Regions from separate parts of the Mesorhizobium sp. ESP6-5 genome, predicted to be linked through region 2. Evidence: predicted binding sites of a transcription regulator. Region 2 holds the regulator's gene; the other holds the start of a gene.
What was found. Region 2 encodes PhoB, which activates phosphate uptake and scavenging genes when phosphate is short. Its sites were predicted from a motif close to TGTCATNNANCTGTCAT; they were not measured.

Region 1: the regulator PhoB is predicted to act here: its motif matches at 3,908-3,924, upstream of LB524_RS19580 (acid phosphatase).

Annotation. Positions count from the first base shown of each region.
Region 1 is NZ_JAIUGR010000011.1:162,877-170,193, reverse strand. Features, by position in the region: gene LB524_RS19605 (DUF6665 family protein) at 1-230, shown strand, start outside; gene LB524_RS19600 (cupin domain-containing protein) at 247-591, opposite strand; gene petA (ubiquinol-cytochrome c reductase iron-sulfur subunit) at 907-1,467, shown strand; gene LB524_RS19590 (cytochrome b) at 1,484-2,785, shown strand; gene LB524_RS19585 (cytochrome c1) at 2,813-3,685, shown strand; gene LB524_RS19580 (acid phosphatase) at 3,969-4,664, shown strand; gene LB524_RS19575 (adenine phosphoribosyltransferase) at 4,890-5,435, shown strand; gene LB524_RS19570 (MaoC family dehydratase) at 5,594-6,052, opposite strand; gene LB524_RS19565 (MaoC family dehydratase) at 6,049-6,516, opposite strand; gene LB524_RS19560 (uracil-xanthine permease family protein) at 6,668-7,317, opposite strand, start outside.
Region 2 is NZ_JAIUGR010000006.1:234,009-241,325, reverse strand. Features, by position in the region: gene pstB (phosphate ABC transporter ATP-binding protein PstB) at 1-562, shown strand, start outside; gene phoU (phosphate signaling complex protein PhoU) at 588-1,295, shown strand; gene phoB (phosphate regulon transcriptional regulator PhoB) at 1,315-2,004, shown strand; gene LB524_RS12215 (ROK family protein) at 2,007-3,242, opposite strand; gene xylF (D-xylose ABC transporter substrate-binding protein) at 3,508-4,548, shown strand; gene LB524_RS12205 (sugar ABC transporter permease) at 4,789-6,141, shown strand; gene LB524_RS12200 (ATP-binding cassette domain-containing protein) at 6,152-6,976, shown strand; gene LB524_RS12195 (CHASE domain-containing protein) at 7,117-7,317, shown strand, end outside.

The sequences.
Region 1 (7,317 bases), on a different contig from region 2:
CAGAGAAGGCGGCGGCGCTCGGGCGGGCCGGCCAGCGCGTCGAAGAAACCTTGGCCAGGTTGCGCGATAACGGGGACGATGAGTTGCGCCCCCGTCTGCTCAAGGAGGCTGCCGTGGCCGTTCACGCCTATTTCATCCAGCGCGAACTGTGCGGCCTTCGCAAGCATGACGCCGTGATCCGCGAATACAATATCCCCAGGGCGGTTCTAGTGAGGCTGGGCGCCGCGTAAAATCAGTTTTTAGAAATCACTCCAGCCATTCGGTGATGAAGCTGCCGTTTTCGTGAATGTCGGTCGTTTCCAGCGGACCGGGACCGAGATTGGTGAACTTGTGCGGCGTGTTAGGCGGCACGATCAGGATCTGCCCCGCCGAAGCCTCGATTTCCTGGTCACCGACCGTGAAGAGGCCGGTTCCCTGGCGGATGATGAAGATCTCCGCATAGGGATGGGCGTGCAGCCGCGGGCCGCCGCCGACGTCGGGCAGGTGATTGAAGATCAGGCAGGAGTTTGAGCCGTAGGCACCGCACTGCAGTTCGCCCTTCCAGTGGTCGGAACGAACAGCCCATTGCTCGCGATCGATGACGTGCGCCATGCGAAGGAGGATAGATCACACCGGCGCCCTGTGTCGAGGCAAGCCGGAGCCTTGGATTTTGCTGATATTTCCCGGCTGTTTAGCCGCCTTTTGCAGCCATTCGCCGTCCCGCCGGACACCAAGGGATTTTGTCCCCGCGACAATCTGCCCTTGTGCCTTCACCCGTCTGGACAAAAACGGGCTTCACGCATAAACCGAAGTCCAAATGCCGGAGGAATTCGCTAGCCTGTTCGCCATGCGCTGTCGGGTTGGCGTGATTGAGCGGGGAACAAGGCTCGGCCACCGGCGCGGAAGAGGCGAAAGGATCAGGCACCCGTGAGCGCAACCGACATCCACGATCCCAATCGTCGAGATTTTCTCTACGTCGCCACCGGCATGGCCGCCGTGGTCGGCGCCGGTGCCGTGGCCTGGCCGTTCATAGACCAGATGCGCCCCGATGCCTCGACGCTGGCGCTCGCGTCGGTCGAGGTCGATGTCTCCTCGCTGACGCCTGGCAGCTCGCTGATCGTCAAGTGGCGCGGCAAGCCGGTCGTGGTGCGCAACCGGACCGAGAAGGAAATGAAGGACGGCGAGGCCGTCAGCCTCTCCGATCTCAAGGATCCGATCGCCCGCAACGCCAATTTGCCGTCCGATGCGCCGGCGACCGACGCCAACCGCACCACGCCCGGCAAGGAGGCCTGGATGGTGATGGTTCAGGTCTGCACCCATCTGGGCTGCATCCCGCTCGGCCAGGAAGGCGATTTCGGCGGCTGGTTCTGCCCGTGCCACGGTTCGCAATACGACACGGCCGGCCGCATCCGCAAAGGCCCGGCGCCGGAGAACATGGCGATTCCGGTATTCAAATTCGTTTCCGACACCAAACTCCTTATCGGTTGAGGCAGGGGATATTTCGATGAGCGAGGGACACTCGACCTACACGCCGAAGACCGGTATCGAACGCTGGTTCGACGCCCGCATGCCGCTGCCCAGGATGGTCTATGACAGCTTCATCGCCTATCCGGTGCCGCGCAACCTGAACTATATGTGGACCTTCGGCGGCATTCTGGCGATCATGCTGGTGGCGCAGATCCTGACCGGCATCGTGCTGGCCATGCACTATACGGCCGACACCAATCTCGCCTTCGGTTCGGTCGAAAAGATCATGCGCGACGTGAATTCCGGATGGCTGCTGCGCTACATGCACGCCAACGGCGCCTCGTTCTTCTTCATCGCCGTCTACCTGCATATCTTCCGCGGTCTTTATTACGGCTCCTACAAGGCGCCGCGCGAGCTGCTGTGGATCCTCGGCTGCATCATCTACCTGCTGATGATGGCGACCGGCTTCATGGGCTATGTGCTGCCATGGGGGCAGATGAGCTTCTGGGGCGCCACTGTCATCACCGGCTTCTTCAGCGCCATTCCGCTGGTTGGCGACTGGATCCAGCAGCTCCTGCTCGGCGGCTTCGCCGTCGACAATCCGACGCTGAACCGCTTCTTCGCGCTGCATTACCTGCTGCCGTTCATGATTGCCGGCGTCGTCGTGCTGCATGTCTGGGCGCTGCACGTCGTCGGCCAGTCGAACCCGACCGGCATCGAGGTCAAGTCGAAGACAGATACCGTGGCCTTCACGCCCTACGCGACCATCAAGGACGCGTTCGGCATGATCGTGTTCCTGTTCGTCTTCGCCTACTTCGTCTTCTACCTGCCGAACTATCTCGGCCATCCGGACAACTACACGGTCGCCAACCCGCTTAAGACGCCGGCCCATATCGTCCCGGAATGGTACTTCCTGCCGTTCTACGCAATCCTGCGCGCCATCACGTTCAACATCGGGCCGATCAATTCCAAGCTCGGCGGCGTGCTGTGCATGTTCGGCGCCATCGTCATGCTGTTCCTGGTGCCGTGGCTCGACACCTCCAAGGTGCGCTCGGCGGTCTACCGGCCCTGGTACAAGCTGTTTTTCTGGCTGTTCGTGGCCGATGCTATCCTGCTGGGCTGGCTGGGCTCGCAGCCGGCGGAAGGCAGCTATGTGTTCATGGCGCAGATGGCGACGCTGTTCTACTTCGCCTTCTTCCTGATCGCGCTGCCGGTGCTCGGCTTGATCGAGACACCCCGCAGGCTGCCGAACTCGATCACCGAGGCGGTGCTCGAAAAGAACAAGGGTGGCAGCGGGCATCCGGCGGGCGCCACGGCAGCGCCTGAGACCAAGGGCTGAGCGGTAGAGAATCTAAGGGGATTTGGCATGAAAAAGATTCTCACCTCGCTTGCGCTGGTCGGCCTCGTGGCCGCCGGCACCGGAGTTGCAGGCACTTGGGCGTTCGCGGCCGAAGAGGCGCACAACGCGGCGGCACCGACGCATTTCCCGATCAACGAGCCGAAGGAAATGAGCTGGAGCTTCACCGGCCCGTTCGGCACCTATGACAAGGCGCAGTTGCAGCGCGGGCTGAAGGTCTACAAGGAAGTCTGCTCGGCCTGCCATTCGATGAACCTGGTGGCGTTCCGCACGCTTTCGGACCTCGGTTACAGCGACGCGCAGATCAAGACGCTGTCAGCCGAATACACCATCCATGATGGCCCCAACGATGCCGGCGACATGTTCGACCGTCCCGGCAAGCCGTCCGACCATTTCCCGGCCCCATTCGCCAATGAGGAAGCCGCCGCTGCCTCCAATGGCGGTGCGGCGCCGCCGGATATGTCGTTGCTGGCCAAGGCGCGCGGCGTCGAGCGCGGCTTCCCGCAGTTCGTCTTCGATATCTTCACCCAGTATGATGCCGGTGGCCCCGACTACATCCATTCGCTCTTGACCGGCTACGACCAGACCCCGCCCGCCGGCATGGTCATCCCCGAAGGCACACACTACAACCCGTACTTCATGTCCGGCGTGTCGCTGAAGATGCCCAAGCCGCTCTCCGACGGCCAGGTCACCTATGACGACGGTTCGCCGCAGACCATCGACCAGTATTCCCGCGACGTGGCTGCCTTCCTGACATGGGCTGCCGAGCCGCACATGGAAGACCGCAAGAAGATGGGCTTCCGCGTGCTGGTGTTCTTGCTTCTGTTCGGCGCCCTGGTCTACCTGACCAAGCGCAAGGTGTGGGAAGCCGTCGCGCACTAGGCCTGTTGATCTTCAGGTGAGGCCGGTCTGCAAACGATGGCTTCCTGCGCTTCCGGTGCTCACGTACTTCAAGTACGCTCCGCTCCGGTTCTCGGAAACCATCGTTTTCGATTCAGCCTGATCTGAATCTCAAAAGGCCTTGGGTCGTTCAGTGCACAACATGGGGCGCCGCGAGGCTCCCTTTCTGCTTTTTGAGTGGATTGCGCCTCCACGTCTCGGCGGTGTCACATGGCCGTCACCACACATCGCGATCCTGCGGCGCTCTCATCAAAGGATCACGTCCATGAAAAGATACGCATCGCTTGCGGCAGGCCTGCTGCTGCTCGTCGTTGGTTCCGCGGCCCGCGCCGAAGACGCAAAACCATTCATCACCAACAAGGATGTCGACCTGACGATGATCCTGCCGCCGCCGCCGGCCAATGATTCGGCTGAGACCAAGGCCGAGCTTGGCGAAGTGCTGACCATGCAGGTCACGCGCACACCCGAGATGGAAGCCCGCGCCATCGCCGACGCCGAGGAAAACGTCTGGCGTTTCGCCGATGTCATGGGACCGAATTTCAACAAGGACAAGCTGCCGAAATTCAGCGCCTTCTTCGATCGCGTGGTGGAGACCGAAGGCGCCGTCGTCGATCCGGCCAAGGATGTCTGGAAGCGCCCGCGTCCGCACCAGCTCAGCGATCTCGTCAAGCCGGTGGTCAAGCTGTCGAGCTCCGGTTCCTGGCCGTCCGGCCATGCGACCGTCGGCACGATGATGGGCATCATCCTGTCCGACATGGTTCCGGAAAGGCGTGCTGAGATCATGGCGCGCGCGGCCGAGTTCGCCCACAACCGCATCGTCGGCGGCATCCACTATCCGTCCGACGTCGAGATGGGCAAGATTTCCGGCAGCGTCATCGCCGCCGTCCTGCTCAACCGGGATGACTTCAAGGCCGAGTACGATGTGGCCAGGGCGGAGCTTCGTTCCGATCTCGGCATGTAGGATTTGGCCGATAGCCATCCGTTCGAGCGGGGCGCCTTCGGGCGCCCCTTTTTCGTGGCTGCGCCCAACAGGAGGAAAATCGCCTGGCTCCCAGCCCGTAGTCAATTCCTTTGCCGGATGCGCTTGTCTCGGTCGCCACATCGCGCTAGCCGTTGTCGGTCGCGCCGGGTTACGATCGGCCCCGCGCCGTTTCACTTTGTCAGCCGGATCATTCGGAGCCGCTTCATGAAACCTTCTCTCGAAGACACGCTGCTGGCCTCGATCCGTACCATCCCGGACTATCCTAAGCCCGGCATCCTGTTTCGCGACATCACCACGCTGCTCGGCAATGCGCGCGCCTTCCGCCGCGCCATCGACGAGCTGGTGCATCCCTATGCCGGGCAGAAGATCGACAAGATCGCCGGCATCGAAGCGCGCGGCTTCATCTTGGGCGGCGCCGTTGCCCACCAGCTCTCGGCCGGCTTCGTGCCGATCCGCAAGAAGGGCAAGCTGCCTTATGAGACCGTGCGCGTCGCCTACAGCCTGGAATACGGGCTGGACGAGATGGAGATGCACAAGGACGGCGTCGCGCCCGGCGAGAAGGTGATCCTGGTCGACGATCTGATCGCCACCGGCGGCACGGCTGAAGCGGCGGTCAAGCTGCTGCGCCAGATCGGCGCCGACATTCTCGCCGCCTGTTTCGTCATCGACCTGCCGGATTTGGGCGGGCGCGCCAAGCTCGAAGCGCTCGGCGTGCCGGTGCGAACGCTGATCGGGTTCGAGGGGGTTTGAGACCGGTTTGCCGAAGGCAAATTGAAAGGTCCAGTGGACCTTTCAAAGATCTCGAACGCCCGGAGCGATAGCGAAGGGCAGGGAGGCAACACGATAACCAGCGCGGGTGCCGCCCTCATCCGCCTTCGGCCACGCCGTAAACGGGGCGAAGGAAGAGACTACTCCACCTTCACCAGCACCGCGCTTTCGAACTCCAGCACCTTGCCGCCGGTCGAATCAGTGGCCTCGCAGAGCAGCGCCAGCAACCGCCAGCCGGGGCGGGACGCGATGGGGCGGTGGGACAGCGCCGTGCGCGTGAAGGTGATGGTTTGCCCGGCAAAGACGGGCTTCAGCCACTTCAGGTTCTTGAATCCGGGCGAGGGGCCGAATTCGGGCACCGGGCCGTCCCAGCCTTCGGCGTCCAGGCGGCTCTCCAGGTTCAGCTTCATCCAGGTGGCGGCGGTATGCCAGCCGGAGGCGCAGAGGCCGCCGAGCACGCTCTTCTTCGCGGCCTCTTCGTCGATGTGAAAGATCTGCGGGTCGTATTTGCGGGCGAACGCCTTGATCGCCTCGGGCTCGAATCTGTGCGAGCCCAGCGTCACCGTGGTGCCGATGCGGAAGAATTCGTCGAGCGTCATGCCGCATTCCCCGCGTCGCGCGTCAGGAACATGACGGAGTTCTCGAGCTCGAACACGCTTTCGCCGCGCTGGTTGACCAGTTCGCTGCGCATGGTCACGAAGCCGAGTTGCGGCTTCGATTTCGACAGGCGCCTGGCCAGAACCACCAGGCTGCCCCGCAGCGTATCGCCGGCGAGCACCGGCTTCTTCCATTTGACCTGATCGACTCCTGGTGCGCCCTGGCAGGTGGAGTCCAGCAGGAAGGCATCGCACAGCATGCGCATGAACATGGCGCAGGTGTGCCAGCCTGAAGCCGAGAGGCCGCCCAGGATACTCGCCTTGCCGGCCTCCTCGTCGAGATGCATCGGCTGGGCATCAAACTCGCTGGCGAACTCGATGATTTCGGCCGCGCTTACCTGTTTGGTGCCGAGATCGAACGAGATCCCCTCGACGAAGTCCTCATAGGCCCATGTCTTGCCGGTCATGGTCTGGCATCCCTGCAGAACGCGCGATCCGCATGGATCGGCAAACCCGGATGCAGTCCGCGGGCGATTTGGTCAAGCCCTTTCTGGTGAGCCAGCCGGCGCGATCGGGCCCGCGGCGGCCGTAGGGGCCAGCCGCGGCGCCTCCGATCGCCTAGCGGGCGTTCGGCAGGATCTGGTGCAGGACGATCGCCCAGACGGCGCCGAAGGCGATGGATGAGCCCAGAATGTACTGCACGATATCGGGCAGCGTCTTGACGAAATCCGGCGGTACCAGCGTGGCGAACAGCGCCATCAGGATGGGCAGGCCGATGACCAGCATGTTGCGTTCGGTCAGCGGCGTCCCGCGCACCACCCGAAAACCGTTCATGGCGATGACGACGCAAAGCACTCCGAAGACGCCGCCGATGACCGGCCCCGGGATTGAGGCGATGACCGCCGAAAGCTTGCCGATCAGCCCGAACAGCACCAGGAAGATGCCGGCCGCCCCGAAGGCGGCACGGCTGGCGATGCCGGTGATGGCGACGATGCCGGCGTTGGACGAATAGCCGGTGACCGGCGTGCTGCACAGCAGCGCGCTGATCAGACAGCCAAGGCCTTCGCCCGTGGCGCCCCGGTCGAGCTGCTCGTCCGAGAGCGGCTTGTCGATGACGGCACCGACCGCGAACCAGGTGCCGGTGGTTTCGGCCAGGACGACGATGTAGACGATCAGCATGGTCAGCGTCGCCGACCAGGAGAAGGTGACATCGAGATTGAGGAAGGCGATGCGCGGCATGGAAAACCAGGTCGCGGCGGAAACGCCCG
Region 2 (7,317 bases):
GGTGCTGCTCGACGGCCAGAACGTTCTCGACCGCTCGCAGGACCTCAACCTGTTGCGCACCAAGATCGGCATGGTGTTCCAGAAGCCGACGCCGTTCCCGATGTCGATCTATGAGAATATCGCCTTCGGCGTCAGGCTCTATGAGAAGATCGGCAAGGCCGAGATGGACGGCCGTGTCGAGCAGGCGTTGAAACGCGCCGCGCTGTGGAACGAGGTCAAGGACAAGCTCAATGCCAGCGGCCTCAGCCTGTCGGGCGGCCAGCAGCAGCGGCTTTGCATCGCCCGCACCGTGGCGGTCAAGCCGGAGGTCATCCTGCTCGACGAACCGGCCTCGGCGCTCGACCCATTGTCGACCGCCAAGATCGAGGAATTGATCGACGAGTTGCAGGCCGACTACACGATCGTCATCGTCACCCACAACATGCAGCAGGCCGCGCGCGTGTCGAAGCAGACGGCTTTCATGTATCTGGGCGAGCTGGTCGAATTCGACAAAACCGAGAAAATCTTCACGTCGCCTCGCGAGAAGCGCACGCAGGACTACATCACCGGCCGCTTCGGCTGATCTCACGCATACGAGGACCAGGATCATGGCCGAACACACAGTCGCAGCCTTCGACGAGGATCTCGGGCAGATCAGCAGGCTGATCAGCGACATGGGCGATCTCGCCGGCACGATGGTCGGCGGCGCCACCAAGGCGCTGCTGAATTCCGACAACGCGCTGGCACAGCGCGTGGTCTCCGACGACGCCATCATGGACGCGCGCCAGCGCGAACTCGATGATCGCGCCATCACCCTGATCGCCAAGCGCCAGCCGATGGCCGACGATCTGCGTCATGTCGTCGGCTCGATCCGCATGGCGGGCGATCTCGAACGCATCGGCGACCTTGCCAAGAACATCGCCAAGCGCGTCGGCTCGGTCGGCCTCACCGCCACGCCGCGCGACCTGTCGCATTCCATCGACTCCATGGCGCAGCTGGTGCTGATCCAGGTGCAGGGCGTCGTCGAGGAATATGCGGCCGGCGATGCCGCCGCCCTCGCCAAGCTCAGGAATGACGACGAACGCATCGACGTCAAATACACTTCGGTCTTCCGCGAACTCCTGACCTACATGATGGAGGATCCCCGCAACATCACGGCTTGCACGCATCTTTTGTTCTGCGCCAAGAATCTCGAACGCATCGGCGACCATGTGACCAACATCGCCGAGAATGCGTATTATGTGCTGACCGGCACGCAACTGCCCGCCAACCGTCCGAAGCAGGACGAGACGGCGATGTCGGTGCCGGCGGCTTGACGGCAGGGATGATCGATCGATGATCGCGCCACGCATCATGGTGGTGGAGGACGAGGAGCCGCTGGGCGTGCTCCTCCGCTACAATCTGGAGTCCGAGGGTTACCAGGTCGAGGTGGTGACACGCGGCGACGAAGCCGAGATACGCCTCCAGGAAAACGTGCCCGACCTGCTGGTGCTCGACTGGATGGTGCCGGCGGTTTCCGGCATCGAACTCTGTCGGCGCCTGCGCATGCGGCCCGAGACGGAGCGATTGCCGATCATCATGCTGACGGCGCGCGGCGAGGAGAGCGATCGCGTGCGCGGCCTCTCGACCGGCGCCGACGACTATCTGGTCAAGCCGTTCTCGACGCCGGAATTCATGGCCCGGGTCAAGGCGCTGCTGCGCCGCGCCAAACCGGAAGTGCTGTCCAGCGTGCTCAAGGTCGGCGACATCGTGCTCGACCGCGAATCGCACCGGGTCTATCGCAAGAAGAGCGAGATCCGGCTCGGACCGACCGAGTTCAGGCTGCTCGAATTCATGATGCGCCATCCCGGCCGCGTGTTCTCGCGCAGCCAGTTGCTCGACAATGTCTGGGGCGAGACGATCTACATCGACGAGCGCACCGTGGATGTGCATGTCGGCCGCCTGCGCAAGGCGGTCAACAATGGCCGCATGCCCGATGTGATACGCACCATCCGTGGCGCAGGCTACGCAATTCGCGAGGACTGAGATCAGGCCACGTTCTTGCCGGATCTCACCTGCACACCCGGCGCGAAGATCTCCTGGTCGACGAAGGTGAGCGCGCGCATGGCGCAGCCCTCGCGGATCAGCGGCAATTCGTTCGGCTCTGTATCGAAGGAAATCGACGTCGAATGCTGGCCGCCGGCGGTCTGGGCGATGGCCTCGCGCAGGGCCGGCTCGATCAGATCGAAGGCGGCGGCGCTGACGCCGACCATCGCAACCGGCGCCGGATCGATCAGCGCGAACAAGCTGCCAAGGCCATAGCCCAGCGCCTCGCCGGCCTTGCGATAGGCCTCGCGCTCCGGTCCGTCTCTTTCGCGCGCCGTGGCCGCCAATGCGCGCATGTCGGCGTCGCTGACGTCGACCGGTTTGGCGTCCTCACCCATCTGTCCTGCATTACGCCAGATGGCATAGTTGCCGGCATAGGCCTCGACGCAGCCGCGCCGCCCGCAGCGGCAGAGCGCGCCGCCGGGGCGATGGATCATGTGGCCGAACTCGCCGCCTGAGGAATGGGTGCCGGTGAACAGCTCGCCCTTCAGCACCAGGCCCATGCCGATGCCGTGCGAGAGCAGGATGGCGATGAAGTCGTCGCGGTAGCGCTCGGGGTCGCGCCAGCGCAGCGCCACAGCCATCATGTTGCAGTCGTTCTCCATGGTGGCGGGGATGCCGAATTCGGCTTCGAGTATATCGGCGAAGGCAATGTCCGTCTGCGGCGTGATCGGCGACCACAGCATGGCGCGCGCCTCGGTGTCGGTGATGCCCTGGATCGCCAGCGCGATGCGGGCAATGCTGGCGACATCGAGGTCGGGATCCTCGAGGCGGCGCCGGACGATGGCCACGCATTCGCCGATCAGCGCCTCGCGCGACATGGTCAGCGTGTCCAGCCGGCGCTGCTCCTCCGATATCACCTGGCCGGCGTAGTCGATGACGGCGACGGAGAGGAAATTCAGCGACAGCACCACGGTCATGACCGCCGCGGCCTCGGGGTTGAGACAAAGGCCCACCTGCGGCCGGCCGCGTTTCAGTGAGCCGGCCTCGTTCGGCTTGCCTTCGCTCAGGATACCTTCGCCGATCAGGTCGGCTGATATCGCCGATATGGTCGAGTGGCTCAGGGCGGTGGTGGCGGCGATCTCAGTGCGCGAGGGCTGGCCACCCCGGCGCACGGCTCCAATCACCATTGCGCGGTTGCGCCGGCGCAGATCGTCGTGGCGGATTCCGACCGACATGATTTCCCTCCCCGTCGCCGCGGTTCTTGACGCCCCTCGAACACCTCCGGCAACGGGTCGAATACTGGCAGAAGCGGCTGGGGCTGTCATTTATTTATTGCGGGGCTCGAAAAAAGGCTTCCGGCACCTCAAAATCCGTCAGAATCGATGTTGACAGTGTTCCGGCGATGGACCAGTGTTTTTTCGAGGCTCGAAAAAATTAGGGCCTTTGTGCCGGCCTTAGGGCCAGTTTGGTCGCGCCACACGCGGGCGCAGGGAGGATATCATGAAGAGATTCACAGTCGCCATTCTGGCGGGTGTCGCCATGTCGCTGACGCTGGCGTCGGTCGCGCAGGCGAAGGGCAAGGTTATCGGCGTGTCGTGGTCCAACTTCCAGGAGGAGCGCTGGAAGACCGACGAGGCCGCCATGAAGAAGGCGATCGAGGCCGCGGGCGACAAGTACATTTCCGCCGATGCGCAGTCCAATCCTGGCAAGCAGCTGACCGATGTCGAGAGCCTGATTTCGCAGGGTGCCAATTCGCTGATCATCCTGGCGCAGGACGCGTCGGCCATCGGCCCGGCGGTACAGAAGGCGCTCGACGAGGGCATTCCGGTCGTCGGCTATGACCGCCTGATCGAGAACAAGGACGTCTTCTACCTGACCTTCGACAACAAGGAAGTCGGCCGCATGCAGGCCCGCGAAGTGTTCAAGGTGAAGCCTGAGGGCAATTACGTCTTCATCAAGGGCTCGGGCGCCGATCCGAATGCCGACTTCCTGTTCTCGGGCTCTATGGAAGTGCTGAAAGCGGCAATAGACAGCGGCAAGATCAAGAATGTCGGCGAAGCCTATACGGACGGCTGGCTGCCCGCCAACGCCCAGAAGAACATGGAACAGTTCCTCACCGCCAACGACAACAAGGTCGACGCCGTGGTCGCCGCCAATGACGGCACCGCCGGCGGCGTCGTTGCGGCGCTGACGGCGCAGGGGCTCGCCGGCACCGTGCCGGTCTCCGGCCAGGACGGCGACCACGCCGCGCTCAACCGCATCGCGCTCGGCACCCAGACCGTGTCGGTGTGGAAGGACGCGCGCGAACTCGGCAAGAACGCCGCCGAGATCGCCTCGCAACTCGCCGACGGCAAGAAGATGACCGACATCGCCGGCGTGAAGGACTTCACGACGCCTGGCGGCAACACCGTCAAGTCGCTGTTCCTGACCCCGGTGGCCATCACCAAGGACAATCTCAACCTCGTCATCGACGCCGGCTGGATCAAGAAGGACGAAGTCTGCACGGGCGTTGCCGCGGGCAGCGTCGCGGCCTGCAACTGAGCTTGATCGCCTGAAAAGTCGGAAGCGCCGCGGCGTGGAACGGCCAGTGTTTCTGAACACTGGCCGTTCCAATTTCCTTGTTTTCGCAATTCCGGACGAAAAACCGCTACGCACTTTTCCTGGGAATTGCTTCCAAGCCGCGGCGTTTTCCCAACAAGATTTGTGTTTCCGCCGCTGGCGGCTAACTTCTGGGCTCTGGTCCGGCATCCGCGTCAGACAGCAAGCCGCTGGGAGGACATCATGACCGACACGACCTCAACCTCGCAGGCCGATACGGCGCGTGCGTCGGAACTCGGCGCGGTCGCGCGTTTCCTGAAGGCGACCGAGATCGATACCCGCATGCTCGGCATGATCGGCGCGCTGCTGCTGATCTGGGTCGCGCTGCATGTGATTTCGAGCCTGCGTCTTGGCGTCAATCCGCTCGATTTCGACAGCCGCACGTTTCTCACGCCACGCAACCTGTGGAACCTGTCGGTGCAGACGTCCGCGGTCGCCATCATGGCCTGCGGCATGGTGCTGGTCATCGTCATGCGCAACATCGACCTGTCCGTCGGTTCCGCCGAGGGCTTGATCGGCATGGTCATGGGCTTTGCGCAGGTACATTTCCTGGTTCGGTTCGTAGGACTTGAACTCGGCAACCCATGGATCTGGGTCCTGGCACTGGTCATCGGTCTGGCGCTCGGGCTTTTGATCGGCGCCTTCCAGGGCTTCGTCATCGCCTATCTCGAAGTGCCGGCCTTCATCGTCACGCTGGGTGGCCTGCTGGTCTGGCGCGGCGCCGCCTGGTGGGTCACGTCAGGCCAGACGGTGGCACCGCTCGACGCCACGTTCCAGCTTATGGGCGGCGGACCGGCCGGATCGATCGGCGCCACCTGGAGCTGGGTCGTCGGCATCGTCGCCTGCCTGGCCGTCGTGTTCGCGCTGTTCAACGGGCGGGTCCAGCGCAAGCGCTTCCGCTTCCCCCTGCGGCCGATCTGGGCCGAGACGCTGCTCGGCGTCGTCACCTGCGCCGTCATCATGGGCGCGGTCTGGCTGGCCAACTCCTATCCATGGCCGATCGGGATCGTGAACCGGTACGCGGCCGCCAACAACATCACCGTGCCGGAGGGCGGGCTGTTCATCGCCCACGGCATCGCCATACCGGTGCTGATGGCGGTCGCCGTCGGTCTGGTCATGACCTTCATCACCAACCGCACCCGTTTCGGCCGTTATGTCTTTGCTATCGGCGGCAATCCGGAAGCGGCCAATCTCGCCGGCATCAACACGCGCTGGATCACCATGAAGGTGTTCATGATCATGGGCGTGCTGGCCACGATCGCCGCCGCCATTTCGTCGGCCCGGCAGAACTCGTCCACCAATGTGCTGGGAACATTGGATGAGCTGCTGGTCATTGCCGCGGCCGTCATCGGCGGCACCTCGCTTGCCGGCGGCTCGGGAACCATCATCGGCGCCATGCTCGGTGCATTGCTGATGCAGTCGCTGCAGTCGGGCATGGTGCTGCTCGGTGTCGATTCGCCGTTGCAGAGCATCGTCGTCGGCGCCGTGCTGGTCATCGCCGTCTGGCTCGACACCGTCTATCGCAAGCGGGTTTAGGGATACGACCATGGCTGACAAAACCGCTCCCGTAAGGGCCCTCACAACTGCGCCCACTGGCACGCCGCTGGTCGACATGCGCAACATCTCGATCGCCTTCGGCGGCATCCGCGCCGTCGACGACGCCTCGATCGATCTTTTCCCCGGCGAGGTCGTGGCGCTGCTCGGCCATAACGGCGCCGGCAAGTCGACGCTGATCAAGATCCTGTCCGGCGCCTACAAGCGCGATGCGGGCCAGATCTTCGTCAATGGCGAGGAGGCAGCGATCTCCAACCCGCGCGACGCCAAGAAATACGGCATCGAGACGATCTACCAGACGCTGGCGCTGGCCGACAATGTCGACGCCGCCGCCAACCTGTTCCTCGGCCGCGAACTGATGACCGCCTGGGGCACGCTCGACGACGTCGCCATGGAGGCCGAGGCGCGCAAGGTGATGGGGCGGCTCAATCCTCGCTTCCAGCGCTTCAAGGAACCGGTGATCAAGCTGTCGGGCGGTCAGCGGCAATCGGTGGCGATCGCCCGCGCGATCCTGTTCAATGCCCGCATCCTGATCATGGACGAGCCGACGGCGGCACTTGGGCCCCAGGAAACCGCCCAGGTCGGCGAGTTGGTCAGGCAGCTCAAATCCGATGGCATCGGCATTTTCCTGATCAGCCACGACATCCACGACGTGTTCGAGCTGGCCGACCGTGTCTGCGTGATGAAGAATGGCCAGGTGGTCGGTACCGCCCGCACGACTGACGTCACGCAGGACGAGGTGCTTGGGATGATCATCCTGGGCAAATGTCCTCCAGGTGCCATACCGGGGCCGGGCGCGCTGAAGATCGCCGCCTGAGGCCGGTCAGGCCGCTTCGGGCACGCCCCGATGCCGGTCACGTGATATGCCAGTGATCACGATGGTGTGGCCTGACCATTGTGTTGACCCGGCGACTTGCCCATAAAAGGTCCTGTTTTGCTCATGGACCGCATCATCCGTTGAAGAAGCTTTTTCCAATCGTCGCGTTCATTGCCGTTGCACTGATCAGCATGACCATGGCGGGGTTCGCTTATTTCGCGACGCAGGAAGCCGCCCGCATCAAGTTCGAAGGGGCGGCCGATGACGCCCTCAACCGGATCGAGAGCCGCATCGACCTTCACCTGTCGCTGCTGCGCTCGACACAGGCCCTGTTCGACGCA